Regions from separate parts of the Paenibacillus sp. FSL L8-0435 genome, predicted to be linked through region 1. Evidence: riboswitches for the same ligand, from Rfam matches in the RefSeq annotation. Region 1 holds a riboswitch; the other holds the start of a gene.
What was found. A riboswitch is a leader RNA that binds a small molecule or an ion and turns the genes downstream of it on or off. The one in region 1 is predicted to bind FMN.
Positions count from the first base shown of each region.

Region 2: linked by a shared signal. The riboswitch ahead of NST33_RS17065 (DMT family transporter) and the one ahead of ribD (bifunctional diaminohydroxyphosphoribosylaminopyrimidine deaminase/5-amino-6-(5-phosphoribosylamino)uracil reductase RibD) in region 1 are both predicted to bind FMN.

Region 1 is NZ_CP150185.1:4,543,723-4,552,065, reverse strand. It holds gene lysA (diaminopimelate decarboxylase) at 1-1,284, shown strand, start outside; gene NST33_RS20210 (peptidylprolyl isomerase) at 1,533-1,964, shown strand; gene NST33_RS20205 (hypothetical protein) at 2,060-3,385, shown strand; FMN riboswitch at 3,553-3,721, shown strand; gene ribD (bifunctional diaminohydroxyphosphoribosylaminopyrimidine deaminase/5-amino-6-(5-phosphoribosylamino)uracil reductase RibD) at 4,043-5,146, shown strand; gene ribE (riboflavin synthase) at 5,208-5,876, shown strand; gene NST33_RS20190 (bifunctional 3,4-dihydroxy-2-butanone-4-phosphate synthase/GTP cyclohydrolase II) at 5,909-7,141, shown strand; gene ribE (6,7-dimethyl-8-ribityllumazine synthase) at 7,244-7,711, shown strand; gene NST33_RS20180 (segregation/condensation protein A) at 7,816-8,343, shown strand, end outside.
Region 2 is NZ_CP150185.1:3,942,341-3,950,683, forward strand. It holds gene NST33_RS17045 (hypothetical protein) at 1-414, opposite strand, end outside; gene NST33_RS17050 (amidohydrolase family protein) at 1,066-2,445, opposite strand; gene NST33_RS17055 (CGNR zinc finger domain-containing protein) at 2,557-3,108, opposite strand; gene NST33_RS17060 (DinB family protein) at 3,254-3,754, shown strand; FMN riboswitch at 3,839-3,991, shown strand; gene NST33_RS17065 (DMT family transporter) at 4,136-5,116, shown strand; gene NST33_RS17070 (amidase) at 5,426-6,922, shown strand; gene NST33_RS17075 (DUF3231 family protein) at 7,132-7,644, shown strand; gene NST33_RS17080 (manganese catalase family protein) at 7,820-8,343, shown strand, end outside.

The DNA of each region.
Region 1 (8,343 bases):
ATTGGCGGAGTTGATGCAACAGATCTGAAAGAACAATTTGGAACTCCCCTGTATGTTGTGGACGAGCAATTGGTTCGCGAGCGTTGCAGAGAGTACATGGAAGCATTCCGTGCTTCCGGACTGGGCTTCCAGGTTGCTTACGCAAGTAAAGCATTCTGTGTAATGGCGATGTGTGCCCTTGCAGCAGAAGAAGGACTTTCCCTGGATGTTGTATCTGACGGTGAACTGTTTACTGCACTGCAAGCAGGATTCCCGGCTGAGCGCATTCACTTCCACGGTAACAACAAAACGTTGGAAGAGATCGAAATGGCTCTTGATGCGGAGATTGGATGTTTTGTTGTTGATAACTTCAATGAATTGCATCTGTTGCAGGCTGTAGCAGCGGACAAAAATCGTAAAGTGAACATTTTGCTTCGTGTGACGCCTGGTGTTGAGGCACATACGCATGAATATATTTCCACAGGTCAAACGGATTCGAAATTTGGATTCGATATCGGCAATGGTACAGCATTTGAAGCGATTGACTTGGCTTCCAAGCAGTCCAACCTGGTATTGCTCGGTGTGCATTCCCACATTGGTTCCCAGATCTTCGAAGTTGAAGGCTTCCAGATGGCTGTTCAACGTGTTGCTGAATTTGCAGCAAGTGTATATGAGCGTCTTAATGTTGCTTTCAAAGTGGTTAACCTTGGTGGTGGATTCGGAATCCGTTATATCGATGGAGATACGCCGCTTGAAGTTGCGCAATACGTGAAGGCTATTACAGATGCCGTTAAAAATCATTTTGCTCAAATCGGCTATGCCGTACCTGAGATCTGGGTTGAACCAGGCCGCAGCATCGTGGGTGAAGCGGGAACAACGCTGTATACTGTTGGAACAAGCAAAGACATTCCAGGTGTGCGTAAATACGTTGCCGTGGATGGTGGTATGACTGATAACCCACGTCCTGCTTTGTATGAATCCAAGTACGAAGCTGTGCTTGCCAATCGTGCAAATGAGGCTGCTCAGGAAACGGTATCTGTTGCGGGTAAATGCTGCGAGAGTGGCGATATGTTGATCTGGGATCTGGACCTGCCAAAAGTGGAAAGCGGCGATCTGCTCGCTGTAGCTTGCACAGGCGCGTATAACTACTCCATGGCGAGCAACTACAACCGGATTCGTCGTCCGGCCGTTGTATTTGTCAAAGACGGTCAAGGAGATGTCGTGGTACGCCGTGAGACGTATCAAGATATCATCCAGAATGACCTGGTACCTGCACGTATTGGCAAACAGCCAGTGACTCGCTAATTCGTCAAAAGATAATGCGGTTCTGCATTATTCAAGATATAGGGATTTTGCAGTTGAAGCAGATGAAAAGGAACCTTCCTTTTTCGTCTGCTTTTTGCGTATTTGAGCTAAATCATGAAAAAAGTTGTCGTTTTTTTTGCGATCCAGACATTTTCGGTGTACACTAAGAAAAGTGCTGTAATGCTTGGCCCAGGGTCATGCGTTCTGGTACCATTAACGATGGTCAATACGAAAGGAGTCATTTACATATGGCGAAACAAGCGAAAATTAAATTGGCAAACGGCGGAGAAGTTTTGATCGATCTGTTCGATCAAGAAGCTCCAAACACAGTAGCAAACTTTGAGAAACTGGCTAACTCCGGTTTCTACAATGGTCTTACATTCCACCGCGTTATTCCGGGCTTTGTAGCTCAAGGCGGATGCCCTAACGGTTCCGGTGCAGGTGGCCCAGGTTACACAATCAACTGTGAAATCAACCCAAACAAACATGAGCGCGGAACACTTGCTATGGCACATGCTGGCCGTAACACAGGTGGAAGCCAGTTCTACATCTGCTACCAACCGCAACCACATTTGGATGGACAACATACTGTATTTGGTAAAGTAACTAAAGGTATGGAGTTCGTGGACGCTTTGGAAGGTAAAGACAAAATGGAAACTGTTGAAGTTGTAGAAGCTTAATACCTTCACCTTAACTGGATCCAATCATGAAGTGCTTCTTTTAAAGAAGCACTTTTTTTATTTTTTTACATACTTGAAATCGATGATTAGAAAGGATGAATAAAACCTTGGATATGGTTACTCAGCTAAGCTTGTTAAAACAAATTTATAGTGAGCGCACGTTGTGGAATGAAGAACTGCAGGCATCGCGGCATGTCGTTCCGGATAGTCTATCCGTAAAGGATCGAGAAGCGCTTGAGGCAGCCGGGCATGAACCGAATCGATTTGTACGTCCGCAACATGATGAAACGATTACTGAGCTGAAAAAAGTTGCAAATCAATGGACGATCAATGATGCAGCGCAGGCCTTTGTATCCTCTTTGTGGTCAGCACCCATGATTTGGCGCTCGTTGCTTACAAGCAAGCTTATTGCGAGCAGTATGCCAAGTCATGAACATACGCCATATCCATCTTCGAACACTTGTAAGATCTGCGGATTAAGTGTAGATCAAGCAATCGACACGACGCTGCAATGGTATTGGAGGATGACCAATGGAACCCCGTTGGACGGTGATCCTTTTGGAAGCGTGTTGGCACTTCGAGAACTGGCTACCGCGAAGGAGATTCCAATACCCAATGAATACGACCGCTGGACATTCCGTGCGGTGTTAACGGTGCTGCGCGAGTTACCTCCCAAAACACGTTACAGCAAGGCAGCAGTAGCGCTCAAGAAGGAACGTCTTTTGCCTACACAGAAGGAATATGTCTACCGTGATTTGCTTGAGACGTTAGCTCTGATTGGCATACTGGATACGCCGGAGCATCCTGGTATGATCACGGAATTTACCTCTTATATGCAACGTGACGCACGCCCCAATGTGCGGGTTGAAGTGCAGGCCCCTCTGGCGTGGTGGGATTCATCTGTCGGAATTAATGAGAACAACCTGAACAAGATATTTCATGAGTTTGATCTCAATAATATATCTCTTGCGGATAAGCCTGATGAGAGTCCAGCTGTAAAGGACACGATCTTAGGTGCATTGGAGAAGAAGAGAAGTGTTCGCGGAAAAGTGCCAAAGGCATCTCCTGATGCAGGTACCGGGGAGGTACAGTCTGGCGATGTGTATGCTGTTCGGGTCCGGGAAGGTGTATGGGTGACAGTATATTGTCATGAAGTCAGAGACAAACGCGTCATCGTCGAATATCTGGATGGTGTCTTTCCAGAGATGCCGGGAAAAGCAGATTTGCATGGGACGTTTCGACCGAGAGCGAATGGACGCTGGAAATGCTCGGCTATTGGGATTGATTCCACAAGTTGGGTCAGAAGGGTCGCACGAGAGTTCTCGCTTCCGACTTCGCCCCTGCAAGAACCTGACCGCATTCCATTTCATAATGCCAAAGAATTAAAGCATATGGCGAGCTGGTGTTTTCCTGATATGTAGAATGATACGATGGATGTGAGAATGTGCCTCCAAGCAAAAACCGTACCTCCTGAGAGGAAGCGGTTTTTGTTGTTTCTTAGCTTATTAAAAGTTAGTATGTGACAAAAAGGAACAAAAAACAATTGATTTTTTGGCATTAAAGTGCTAACATCCAAGTAATAACGAAAGCAATCCTTCAGGGCAGGGTGCAATTCCCTACCGGCGGTGATGCAGGAAGTGTAAGGACCTATTTGTCCAGCACTTGATGCAAAGTCCGTGACCTGTCTGCCATTGGCAGATGGCTGATCTGGTGTAATTCCAGAACCGACAGTATAGTCTGGATGGGAGAAGGAGAGGTGCAGACCTAACAGGTTTGCATTCAGCAGGAGTATTGCTGCACGGTCACGATGTGTGATGTCTTGCACTGTGCAGGGAGATCCGGTTACGCCGGACAGTTCCATACATATGCCGCACTTTAAAAGCTCTTTCCTGTAATTGATGTTCATTAAGGTATGTGTCTATTTTCACTTGCCCGAAATGAAGTTTTGGGCAAAGTGTTGGCGTGCTGTATCCATTTAACTCCTGCTGTTGACATTTGTCTCTCATCATCCCCATCGAACTGATTGTTCGACGGGGATTTTTTAATAAACAAGACTTTAAACCGCGGGGTGAACGGATTTGGAAATGATCAATGATGAATTTTATATGGCACTGGCATTGGATATGGCGGAACGAGCACAGGGACAGACGGGGATCAATCCGGTCGTTGGATGTGTAGTTGTGAAAGAAGGTCGTATTGTAGGCCTGGGGAGCCATCTGAAACGTGGAACCGGTCATGCAGAGGTGCATGCACTTAACATGGCAGGCAGTGATGCAGAAGGAAGTACGGTATACGTTACACTTGAGCCTTGTAGTCATTATGGCAAGACGCCACCTTGTAGTGAACGCCTGATTCATGAAAAGGTGAAACGTGTTGTGGTATGTTGTGAAGATCCAAATCCGCAAGTATCCGGCAGAGGCATAAGCATGCTTCGTCAACAAGGCATTGAAGTTGAAGTTGGCGTACTGCGTGAGCGTGGAAGACGCATGAATGAAAAATTCATTAAATTTATTACAACGGGTCTACCTTTTGTGACACTGAAGACAGCTACAACTTTGGATGGGAAAATTGCTACTCGCAGCGGAGACAGCAAGTGGATCTCGAACGAGCCTGCTCGTGAGATTGTGCATGCCCTTCGTCATCGTCACCAGGGAATTATGGTTGGCGTGGACACAGTGATTGCCGATAATCCGGAACTTACAACCCGTTTGCAAGTCGAAGGCATTAGTCCGGTGCGCATTGTGGTGGATTCAAAGTTACGTCTTCCAGTAGGTGCCAAAATGGTTAAGGATGGTCTTGCTCCAACATGGGTGCTAACAACAGACGAAGCCAGTCCTGAAGCTGCTGAACGTTTGGAAGCCTACGGCGTCGAAATTATACGCTGTGGTCCTGGACCACGTGTGGATCTGTTAAACGGACTTAGCAAGTTGGGTGAGCGTGACATTGGTTCAATTTTGCTTGAAGGTGGAGGTACCTTGAATGGAGCCATGCTGGAGGCAAGGTTGGTCGATCGACTGCTGATGTTTATCGCTCCGAAGATTGTAGGCGGTTATGATACACCTGGAAGCTTCCGCTTCGAAGGTGTGGAACGTATGAATCAGGCGATTCAATTGAATCAGTTGGAGATCGAACAAGTTGGAGATAATATCAGCATTGGTGGTATTCCGGTGTGGCCTGAATAAATAAATGGATTTGAAAGTAGAAAGTTAGGTTTTTTATAACTTGAAAAAGGGAGGCGGCAGCATGTTTACCGGTTTGGTGGAAGAAGTCGGTCAGATCCGGCGTATTGGTCGGAAAGGCGAAGCGATGGTCCTGAATATCGGAGCTTCCGCCATCATGGACGATCTGAAGATTGGTGATAGTGTAGCAGTGAACGGCGTGTGCTTAACTGCGACAACGCTCGAAGGTGGAGGTTTTAGCGCCGATGTAATGCCTGAAACCTATCGCCATACCAATCTCAGTCAGCTGCAATCAGGCAGTAAAGTTAATCTGGAGCGGGCCATGCAATCAGGCGGTCGTTTTGGCGGACATATCGTACAGGGCCATGTCGATGGTACTGGAGTGATTGGCAGTATAACACGTGATCAGAATGCAATTGTGTTTGAGATCAAGCCTGATGATCACCAGTTGTTCAAATATTTGATCCCCAAAGGATCGGTTACACTGGATGGCATTAGCTTGACCGTTGTCCATACATCGGATACCGCATTCACGGTTTCCATTATCCCGCATACCATTGGTGAAACTGTACTAAATGTGAAAAAGACAGGGGATACCATTAATATCGAATGCGATATTTTGGGCAAATATGTGGATCATCTGCTCCAGTATGGCAGAGGACATCGGGAGACGGAGGCTGGCAAGCCGCGCAGTATCAGTGAAGATTTTCTCTCCAATCACGGATTTGTATAAATAGAGAACAGAAATTAACTGGAGGTGGACCAATGTCAGAACAATCCATTCTGGACACAATAGAAGAAGCCATATATGATCTCATGCGTGGTAAACCCGTCATTGTTGTGGATGATGAAGATCGGGAGAATGAAGGCGATTTTATCGCTTTGGCCGAAAAGGCGACACCTGAAGTCATTAATTTCATGATTACTGAAGGTAGAGGTCTGGTCTGTGTTCCGATTACACAACAACGTGCGGACGAACTTAACCTGAAACCAATGGTTCAACAAAATACGGATTTCCATGGAACAGCTTTCACCGTTTCTGTGGACCACAAAGATACGACAACAGGTATCTCGGCACATGAACGCTCTATTACTGTGAAAGGTCTGATTGATCCTGAGGCGAAAGCCGGGGACTTCCGTAAGCCTGGTCACATGTTCCCGTTGATTGCAAAAGACGGCGGTGTACTCCGGCGTGCCGGACATACGGAAGCTGCAGTAGATCTTGCTATCATGTGTGGTTCCTACCCTGCTGGCGTTATCTGTGAAGTGATTAAGGAAGATGGCACGATGGCCAGACTTCCGGATCTGCAGGAGATTGCCCGCAAACATGATCTGAAGCTGATCAGTATTCAGGACATGATTCGTTACCGTAACGAAAAAGAACAGCTGGTTCAACGTGAAGTGGCTGTGCGTATGCCAACTGACTTTGGTGAGTTTCAAGCGGTGGCTTATACAAATGCTGTGGACAATAAGGAACACGTGGCTTTGGTCAAAGGAGAAATTGATGGTTCGAAACCTGTGCTTGTACGTGTGCACTCTGAATGTTTGACAGGTGATGTATTCCATTCGCATCGTTGTGACTGTGGTCCGCAGTTTGATGCGGCACTCAAACAGATTCACGAGGAAGGCAATGGCGTACTGTTATATATGAGACAGGAAGGTCGGGGGATTGGGCTGATCAACAAACTCAAAGCCTATAAGCTGCAAGAGGAAGGTATGGATACTGTTGACGCAAACCTGAGTTTGGGTTTTGCTGCTGACTTGCGTGATTACGGAATTGGCGCTCAAATTCTGAAAGACCTTGGGGTTCGTCAGATCAGACTGCTAACTAACAACCCTCGTAAAATTAAAGGTCTTGAAGGATATGGACTTGAAGTCGTAGAGCGTGTCGCGATCCAGATGGAGGAGAACGAGGACAATACGGTGTATCTTCATACCAAGCAAGCCAAGTTGGGGCATATGCTCAAGTTTGATGATATCGAGCAGAACGAAGAGTAAATATATTTTAGTTGAATAACGTTCACTATGTAATTTATGGAAGAGATTAATTAGGGATTTCCGTTACTTACATTACATTATACCGTTAGGGAGATGACTTGAATGGCACAATTTTTTGAAGGACATTTAGTATCAGAAGGATTAAGATATGGAGTTGTTGTTGGACGTTTCAATGAATTCATCACGAGCAAATTGCTTAGCGCAGCGCTCGATGCATTCAAACGTCACGGCGTGAAGGATGAGGAAGTGGATGTAGCCTGGGTTCCTGGTGCGTTCGAAATCCCTTTAATAGCGCAGAAAATGGCGGAGAGCGGCAAGTATGATGCAGTAATTACCTTGGGAACTGTCATTCGTGGGTCCACTACGCATTACGATTATGTGTGCAACGAGATGGCTAAAGGGGTAGCGGCAATCAACCTGAAAACAGGCGTGCCTACAATCTTTGGACTGGTTACAACAGAAAATATTGAACAAGCGATTGAACGTGCCGGAACCAAGGCGGGTAACAAAGGTTGGGATGCGGCTACGGCGGCAATCGAGATGGCAAACTTGACGAAACAGCTAAAATAGTGCTTATTTAATAGTAGTGCCCTGCTTTGCGCAGACGAACACGGGAAACCGGATTCGGACGGCTTAGCAGGGTTTTGTATTTTTGTGGCGGGAGGATTCGTCTAGTGACGGTAGTTACATACAAACTGGAGACTTTTGAAGGGCCTTTGGATCTGCTGCTTCATCTGATTGATAAGGCTGAAATTCATATCCAGGATATTCCCATCAGCGATATTACCGATCAATACATGGCGTACCTGCATTCGATGCAGGAACTGGAACTGGATATTACGAGTGAATTTCTGGTCATGGCAGCAACATTGCTGTCGATCAAGAGCAAACTTTTATTGCCCAAACCACCGGTCATTGAGGATTTCGAGGATTATGATTATATGGAAGAAGAAGATTATGATCCACGTGCAGAGCTGATTGCACGTCTGATAGAATATCGCAAGTACAAGGGAATTGCACGTCATCTTCATGAACGGGAGTGGGAACGCAGCCTTATATTTTCCAAAGAGCCCGAGGATTTGCGCCCCTATATGCCCGTAGAAGCCCAATCGAACCCGGTTGAGGGTTTACACACCTCTGATCTGATTGCAGCATTCCAGAAGGCGCTACGCAAGGCTGAGAAGCGTACAACTGTAACCCGA
Region 2 (8,343 bases), 600 kb from region 1:
TGCCCCTTCAGCAATACGAGGTGTTTTCATATGCAGGGAGATTCGCAGTTCGTATTCCCCCTCTGCACATGCTGTCCAACCAAGATTAACAGACTGTTCAACGCCTTCAATAGATGCAATGGAGATTGAGCTATCCGGTTTCAGATTAACAGCATACTGCACGTATGCTAGCTCCTGACCATAGATGATATTGGCATCTTGACGATTGACGGGTGAATCCAACTGTTGTGCAATGACAGATACCTTACGTCCATCCTTCAGAAGACGCTGCGGATCAATATCCAACTGTAGGTCATCTGCACCTCCTGATTGTGAAACAACTAATTGTGCCTCTGCAAGTACGGATGAGTCAGCCAAGGCAAATCCAAAAGCTTCATTTTGATGATCTGAATTCGTATGTAATGGTGTGTTCATGATACATCCCCTCTCTTATGTCTGATGGCATGTCACATCCCCAAATATATTTCATATTTGGCTCAGCCGCAACCCCGCCCCCGTGATAAAGTTGGTTACTTCCCTAATTACTTACCCATATATGAAGAAAATTCCAACCTTCCCCTGCTGTTATCTTCCTTTAGCTTTCTATATAAAAAAAATCCCCATCCCGCTTCGCCTAAGCGATACGAAATGAGGAAAAATGAAGATGTGCTCGGTTAAAGATGTTTGCAACTTGTCTAATACGTATCGCGTTGCTTGGTTAAATTTATTTTTGGAGATCGCTTATTTTGTTGTTTTATCGCGAAAATGTTCATGATCTGTTGCACGTGGATGAATATGAAAATGGATTTAAAACAAAACTGCGTATAATTTATATTATGCGCAGTTTTTAAGAGCCTTATTTTTCGTGAAGAATACCTCTACATCCTTGTTATCTGAAGTTATAAGAATGAGAGCTCTTTTCGTCTTTTTCTGCTGTATCTTCCTCCCTTATCCTGTCTAATTCGACGATATGAAGGCATGTTAAAGAGCCACATATCATTATGCGGCCCTTTATTTCTTACTATAGATCGAGGTGTATATACAAATACGAACTGACTTCATTTCAGGTTTTTATGAAAAAGTAAATTATGAGAACGCAATTCTCTCTGCATCTGACATACGGTATTGGGTTAACAAATAATCTTTGCTCTGCATCGCCGCATGACGAATCGCATCCAGATCAACATTCAACAACTTACCCTCTCGCTTCACGAGTCTACCTGCCACAAAGACCGTATCCACATTGGATGGATTGGCAAATTGCACAACAGCGCCGATTGGATCATGGACGGGGAACATATTCAGATCGGTGGTACGAATCATGATCAGATCCGCTTCCTTTCCCGGGGTCAGCGTTCCGACCTTCTGTTCTAATCCCAGTGCTTGGGCACCAGCCGAAGTTGCAAATCTCAGTACCTGGCTGGACTGCAAGTTCAACTCGCCAGGCATCTCACCCTGTTGCAGAAGTTGTTCATTGACTCTGGATCGTTCAGCCTGAAGTGCAAACTTCATCTGCGAGAACATATCTCCGCCTGTGGACGTTACCACATCTACACCAAGTGTAGGGGTTCCCCCATGTTCAAGAAAATAGCCGGTAGCCGGATATCCATGACCCATCATCATTTCAACTTCAGGTGTGACCGACAAGGAAGCGCCGCTATCTGCCAGCATTTTGTATTCATCCATGCCCATAGTGTTACCATGAACGATATTCACCCGTGGACTTAACAGTCCCGCTTCATACATGTGACTAATCGAGCGATCCACAGATCCCCAACTGCCAAATCCGGCATGCATGGAACAGATCGCATCCAGTTCTTGTGCTAGTTCGATCTCTTTCACGGTTGTATCCCAATGACTGAACTCCGGACCACGAATGGCAAGCCCATAAGTAAGCAATTGATCCCGTGATGAAAAATAACGTTCTTTGACTCTTCTCACATCATTATTCGAATAAGTGAGTTGACTATCCCGATTCCAGTAGTCTGTCTCACCAGGGACTCCGTGAGCAAATACCGCCCGAATCCCAGCATCCTGAAGTCCACGAATCAGTTCATCCGTGTGGTCAGGGGAATACGGCATGCTCCAATCCAACACCGTTGTCACTCCTGCATTAAGCGCTTCCAAGGAACCGAGCAAGTTGGCAATATAACTATCTTCTGGACGGAGCTTGCTTCCCATTGCACCATAATAGAGATTTTGCAAATAAACTGGTAACGACCAGTTGGTTCCTGCTGTTTTGACAAGTGATTCCCACATATGCCGATGCGTGTCCACCAGCCCAGGCATAATAATCATCGATGAAGCATCAATGATCTCCGCATCCGGAATATCCAGATCGGGCTGAACCGCCGTGATCAACGAATCTTGGATCAGAACGTCCGCCCTCTTATACTGTCCAACTCGAGCATCCATCGACAACACACAGCCATTTTTCAACAGATAACTTGTCCGCACAAGACACATCTCCCATCTGATTTGGTTTGAAAGACGATCATATCCTGCTTACGAATCTGTACTGCTTCTGACTATTTTTTCGCTAGTATATATACATTATATAGTTATTGTTAGTATTTATCAATTTTGGGATTTTCGTTTCGCCCGAAATCTTCTGACCTTCATCAGATTTCCACACATCTTATCATCACAGTACTTCTGTGTTCTGCTTCGGGTATCATCATAGAACATCCAGCGACAATCCGAATTATCACAGATCCGAATCCTATGCCCTTCTCCCTCCACCAAAGTCGTGGCAAAATCAGCAGCTACCTCAGCCATAACCTGATGCCAATGTGCTTCTACAGCTAACAGTTGGAGTTTCAGTTCCTGATCAATTGTAGTCAATGTTCTTCTCACATACCCTGCTTCCATAATGCCATTTAACCATTGTTTTTCTATATCCGTTAATGATGCTCCAGAAGACAAGCGGGCTCCCAGAGCCATCAATTCGTTCCTGAAATTTCTCATGGACAACTCATCTTCTGGAGATGCAGGGACAGAAGCGTTAAGTTGCCATCGAGCCAGAAAGTCTTGCTGCCAGCTCGCCTTCCCAAGCCTGTCCTCCGATCGATCTCCCCCACGCCAGTCGTGATAATCGCTGTTTACAAAATCGGTCCATAACCTGTCCATATATATACCTCCGTTTAGTGTAACCATCTAATTTTATAAAGAAGGTTACAACTCATCTTTGATGTGTTATATTAAGTGTAACCTCATTAATCAGTTTTAGCTAGTTACATCACATATCACAATTATACGCAAGGAGGAAAAGGCAATGACAAAAACAACAGCACTAGATGTGTTACGTATTCAAAAGGATGATACTTGGGATCAATGTAATTGGATTGTACCTTTGTCGAAATCCTTGGAGGGTCTTACAGCAGAACAAGCAGCCTGGATTCCACCCTCAGGAGGATTAAGCATCTGGCAGTTGGTTAACCATATGTATTATTACAACCATCGCTTATTATGTCGCATGCAAGGTAAGGAGCCTACCCTTCCTGCTGTTGACTCCAATGAATACACATTTGGGAATCCTGGAGATCCAACGGACGCAGCCGGATGGAATACACTGCTACAGGGTACAACTCGATTAGCCCAACAGTTGCGAGATCAATTGGCTGCACTACAAGAGTCAGATCTTGAAGCCGCATATATGGATTCCGAAGAGAAATGGGCACACGAACTAGCTCGCTGGGTACTCCATGATGCGTATCACGCTGGTCAGATCGTACTCCTTCGCAGACAGCAAGGCAGCTGGAAAATCGTTTTCTAAAAAAAACGCTTGAACTGCTAGCGCTTACAGGAATAAGATGAACTTATTAATGTTACAGCTTGTTCAACACACTATATAATTGAATAGGATCTTCGGGGTAGGGTGCAATTCCCAACCGGCGGTGATGTTCTTCGGAACCAGCCCGCGACTCGCTATTTGTTCTTAACGAAGGACATTAGCGACTGACTTGGTGTGAATCCAAGGCCGACGGTACAGTCCGGATGAGAGAAGATCAACACATTGACATGCCGTTCACGGGAAGGCCTCTTTCCTGACGCATGTCCTTGGATGAGCCCCCGTTTATTTGGTATATACCAAAACGGGGGCTTTTGTCGATTTTGCCAACTGAAGATTCCGTGTTCTGACGAAGGAGTCCTGAATATGGAAAAGACATCAGCAGCATCACCTGTTTACCGCAAGGAACGAAGTAATACCGGATTCTGGCTTGTAGTTCTCGGCGCCGCCTTATGGGGTGTCGACCCACTCTTCCGCATTATTTTGCTAAATACGATGACATCCACGCAGATTGTACTGGTGGAACATATCATCGTCAGTCTTATTGCCATTCCCGTGCTGTGGAAATTCCGGTCTGACCTGAAAAACCTGCGTGCTCGCCACTGGATTGCCGTGATTTTTATCTCATGGGGAGGATCAGCACTCGCAACGGTATTGTTCACCATGGCACTAACACATAACGATCCAAATACGGTGCTTTTATTGCAAAAAATGCAACCCCTCTTCGCTATCGTGCTGGCTAAACTGTTATTAAAAGAAACCTTGCCACGTCGCTTCGGTGGATTGTTCTTCATAGCATTAGCAGGAACGTACCTGCTTACATTTGGCTTCACATTGCCATTAGGTAACTGGGACAACTGGATTCATGCTGGAAGCTTGTTATCCCTTGGGGCTGCTGCCTTATGGGGAGGTTCAACCGTAATGGGCCGATTGATGCTGGGGCAGGCGCGTTATGAAACGGTCACCTCCCTTCGCTTTGTCGTTGCTCTCCCGCTCCTGATCTTTATGACGTGGAATGAAGGTGCGGCATGGACGTTTCCGTCCGGAACGGGTGAACAGGCTGCTGTCATCCTCAACATTCTTGGTCAGGCATTGTTACCAGGTTTGCTCAGTCTTCTGTTGTATTACAAAGGTCTGTCGTCAACCAAAGCATCTGTTGCAACACTCGCAGAACTTAGCTTCCCGATGGCGGGTGTGTTGGTGAACTGGATTGCTTTCCGTACACTGATTACATGGGAGCAGCTGCTTGGTTTTATCCTGATCTGGGTGGCCCTCTTCGCCATTTCCAGACAGCAGGAAAGATCATCAACTGCGGCTGATGCTGCACCGAAGCTGCGTACAGAGTAAGTGGATATATCTGAGGTTCACATATAAACAAATAGTCAAATATAAAATAAAACCATTGCACATCAAATTAGATGAGCAGTGGTTTTTTCATTTCCATTACTCGATCATTTTCTCAATTAGCAATATGAGCTATTAACCCTGTGCTTTATTTCTATATCGCAAATCCTCTCCTCGTTCCCCTCCAACCTCATAACGAATATCCATATCATCGCGCTAAGTCTCTTCTATGTTTTGTCTTTTGTCCAATCCGGTGGTACGATGACATATGGAATAAACAGATGAATTATATTCAGAGAGGAACGATCATTAATGTCTTCATTCTCATATACCTCCTACGACGCCGTAGGTTTGGCTGAACTGATCCGATCCCGGGAAGTATCCCCGGTTGAAATGCTGGAAGCGGCGTTTGCACGCCTTGAAGAAGTGAATCCGCAACTTAATGCGGTTATTCGTACATATGAAAATCGCGCACGGGAGGAAGCCGGTTTGGTTCGCCCCGGCGAACAACCTTTTGCCGGTGTGCCCCTGCTCCTGAAAGATATTTCTCAATCCTTGGAAGGTGAATTTCTGACTTCAGGCTCCCGTTTATTCAGCGAGCATCGTGCATTACGCAATTCCAATTTTGTCACTCGACTCCGTGATGCAGGCTTTATCTTCATAGGACACACCAATACACCTGAATTTGGTTTGAAAAATATTACCGAACCCCGTCTTCATGGTCCAACTCGCAATCCATGGAATATTAATCACTCCCCAGGTGGTTCAAGTGGTGGTGCCGCTGCCGCTGTAGCTTCAGGTATTGTTCCTCTTGCCGGAGCCAGTGACGGAGGAGGTTCGATTCGTATCCCGGCTTCCTTTAGCGGATTGTTTGGATTAAAGCCAACCCGCGGGCGCACACCTGTAGGACCGGGAGTTGGTCGTCAATGGCAAGGCGCATCGATTGATTTTGCCCTCTCTCGCTCGGTACGGGACAGTGCTGCATTGCTTGATACGTTACAAGTTATTCAGCCCGAAGCTGCGTTCCATGCTCCACTCTTTCCAGGCAGTTACTTGGCAGATATGAGCTATCCACATCAACGCAAACTGAAAATTGCATACACAACGGATTCGCCCGTGGGAACACCTGTCAGCGCAGAAGCCAAAGAGTCTGTATACAAGCTCGTTCGCTGGTTGGAAGATCAAGGTCATCATGTTGAAGAAAAGCTGAGTCCAGTCAATGGAGTCAGGCTGATGGAGAACTATTACATGATGAACAGTGGTGAGATGGCCGCGATGATCTCTTCCATGGAACGATCCATGGGCCGGGCTCTGACCTCCGATGATATGGAGATTGAATCCTGGGTTCTGGCTGAAGCTGGCAAAAAGGTATCCGCTGCGGAATTTGTACATAGCTTAGCAGAATGGGATGTAGCTGCAGCTCAGATGTCTACCTTGTTTGAGCGTTATGACTTCTACGTCACACCTGTTAATGCTTTTCCTGCGCCTAAGATTGGTGAACTAACACCTCATGACGAACAGATCCGTAACCTGATGCGGATCAGTGAATTGGACAAGACCCAGCAGCAACAACTCATCTATGAAATGTTTGAGCCAAGTCTTACGTATACACCGTTCACCCAGCTTGCGAATCTGACAGGCCAACCTGCGATTAGTGTGCCTCTTCATATGACACCAGAAGGTTTGCCAATGGGTGTTCAGGTGATGGCAACCAAGGGACGTGAAGATTGGTTATTACATCTGGCTGGACAGCTTGAAAAGTCAAATCTATGGATCGGGATGAGTGGTAACCCACTTTTTCCAGTCTAAAAATATATGTTGCACTCCCACCAGCAGCTGTTCTGCTGGTTTTTCCTTTTTGAATAACAAGATAAATTCGTTTAGATTCGTTTAGTTTACATAATAAATATGTTGTTAATTTAGATAGCATCCTCGATTCCCCGTTCAGTGCATAATTTTATAGAATACAGGCGATCATAAGTTGGTGGTAAATTAACATACTGGAGGGAAATCAAATCATGGGTATTCTAAGTGGCAACCCCAAGAACGAGCCGATGCATTATGGTGAAATCTTTAGTGTATGGCAATGTTCCACAATAGCCAAAGGCGCTGTGTCTTGCTACCAAGCTTATATGAGTCATGCAGGAGATAAAGATTTGAAGAAAATCTTGGAAGACCTGCTGGACCAAGCCAAACTCGAAATTAAAGAATGTGATACACTATTGACTGAAAATGGTATTGCCCCTGCACCAACACTGCCGGCAAGACCACATGTTGAGTTTGAGGATATCCCGGCTGGCGCAAGATTCACAGATCCTGAGATTGCTGCAAAAGTAACAGCCGATACAGCCATGGGTCTGGTTGCTGCAAGCCAAACGATTGGGCAATCGATCAGAGAAGATATTGGCGCGTTATTTGCTAAATATCATGCAACCAAAACAGCTCTAGGCCTCCGAATTCTTCAAATGAACAAAGAAAAAGGCTGGCTCATCCCTCCACCGCTTCAAGTCAAAAGACCGGATTCAGAATAGAGTTTATTGGAAGACGTCTAACAAAATGTTGTAGTGAATTAAAAAGACAAAGCAGGAGAAGCCCCCCATTCTCCTGCTTTGTCTTTTTTTATTTTACTGTTTAATTTCCAATAGACAGGTTAATAAAATTTTGAAATCATCAGAATTTTAAGACATCTTTATTGGAGGGATTCACATGTTTCGACATCAGAAAGAGTTGCAATTTGAAGTCAAAGTAGATCGTCCCGATCCCATGCTTGCACGTCAGGTTCAAGAAGTGTTGGGAGGACAATTTGGTGAAATGACCGTCATGATGCAGTACCTTTTTCAGGGATTCAATTGTCGAGGTGAAGAGAAATATAAAGATATGCTCATGGATATTGGCACCGAAGAAATTGGACATGTCGAGATGCTCTGCTCATTGATCAGTCAGTTACTGGATGGCGCTACTCCTGAGGAACAACAACAAGCCGCTAAGGATCCTGTGACAGCAGCAATTATGGGCGGTATCAACCCACAACATCTGCTCGTCAGCGGTCTTGGTGGTTTGCCAACCAACTCTAACGGTGTTCCGTGGAATGGTTCGTATATCGTGGCAAGCGGAAACTTGCTTGCAGACATGCGCTCCAATTTGCATGCCGAGAGTCAGGGTCGCCTTCAGGTGGCAAGACTGTACCATATGACAACTGACGAAGGTGTGCGGGCTACTTTCCGTAAAAT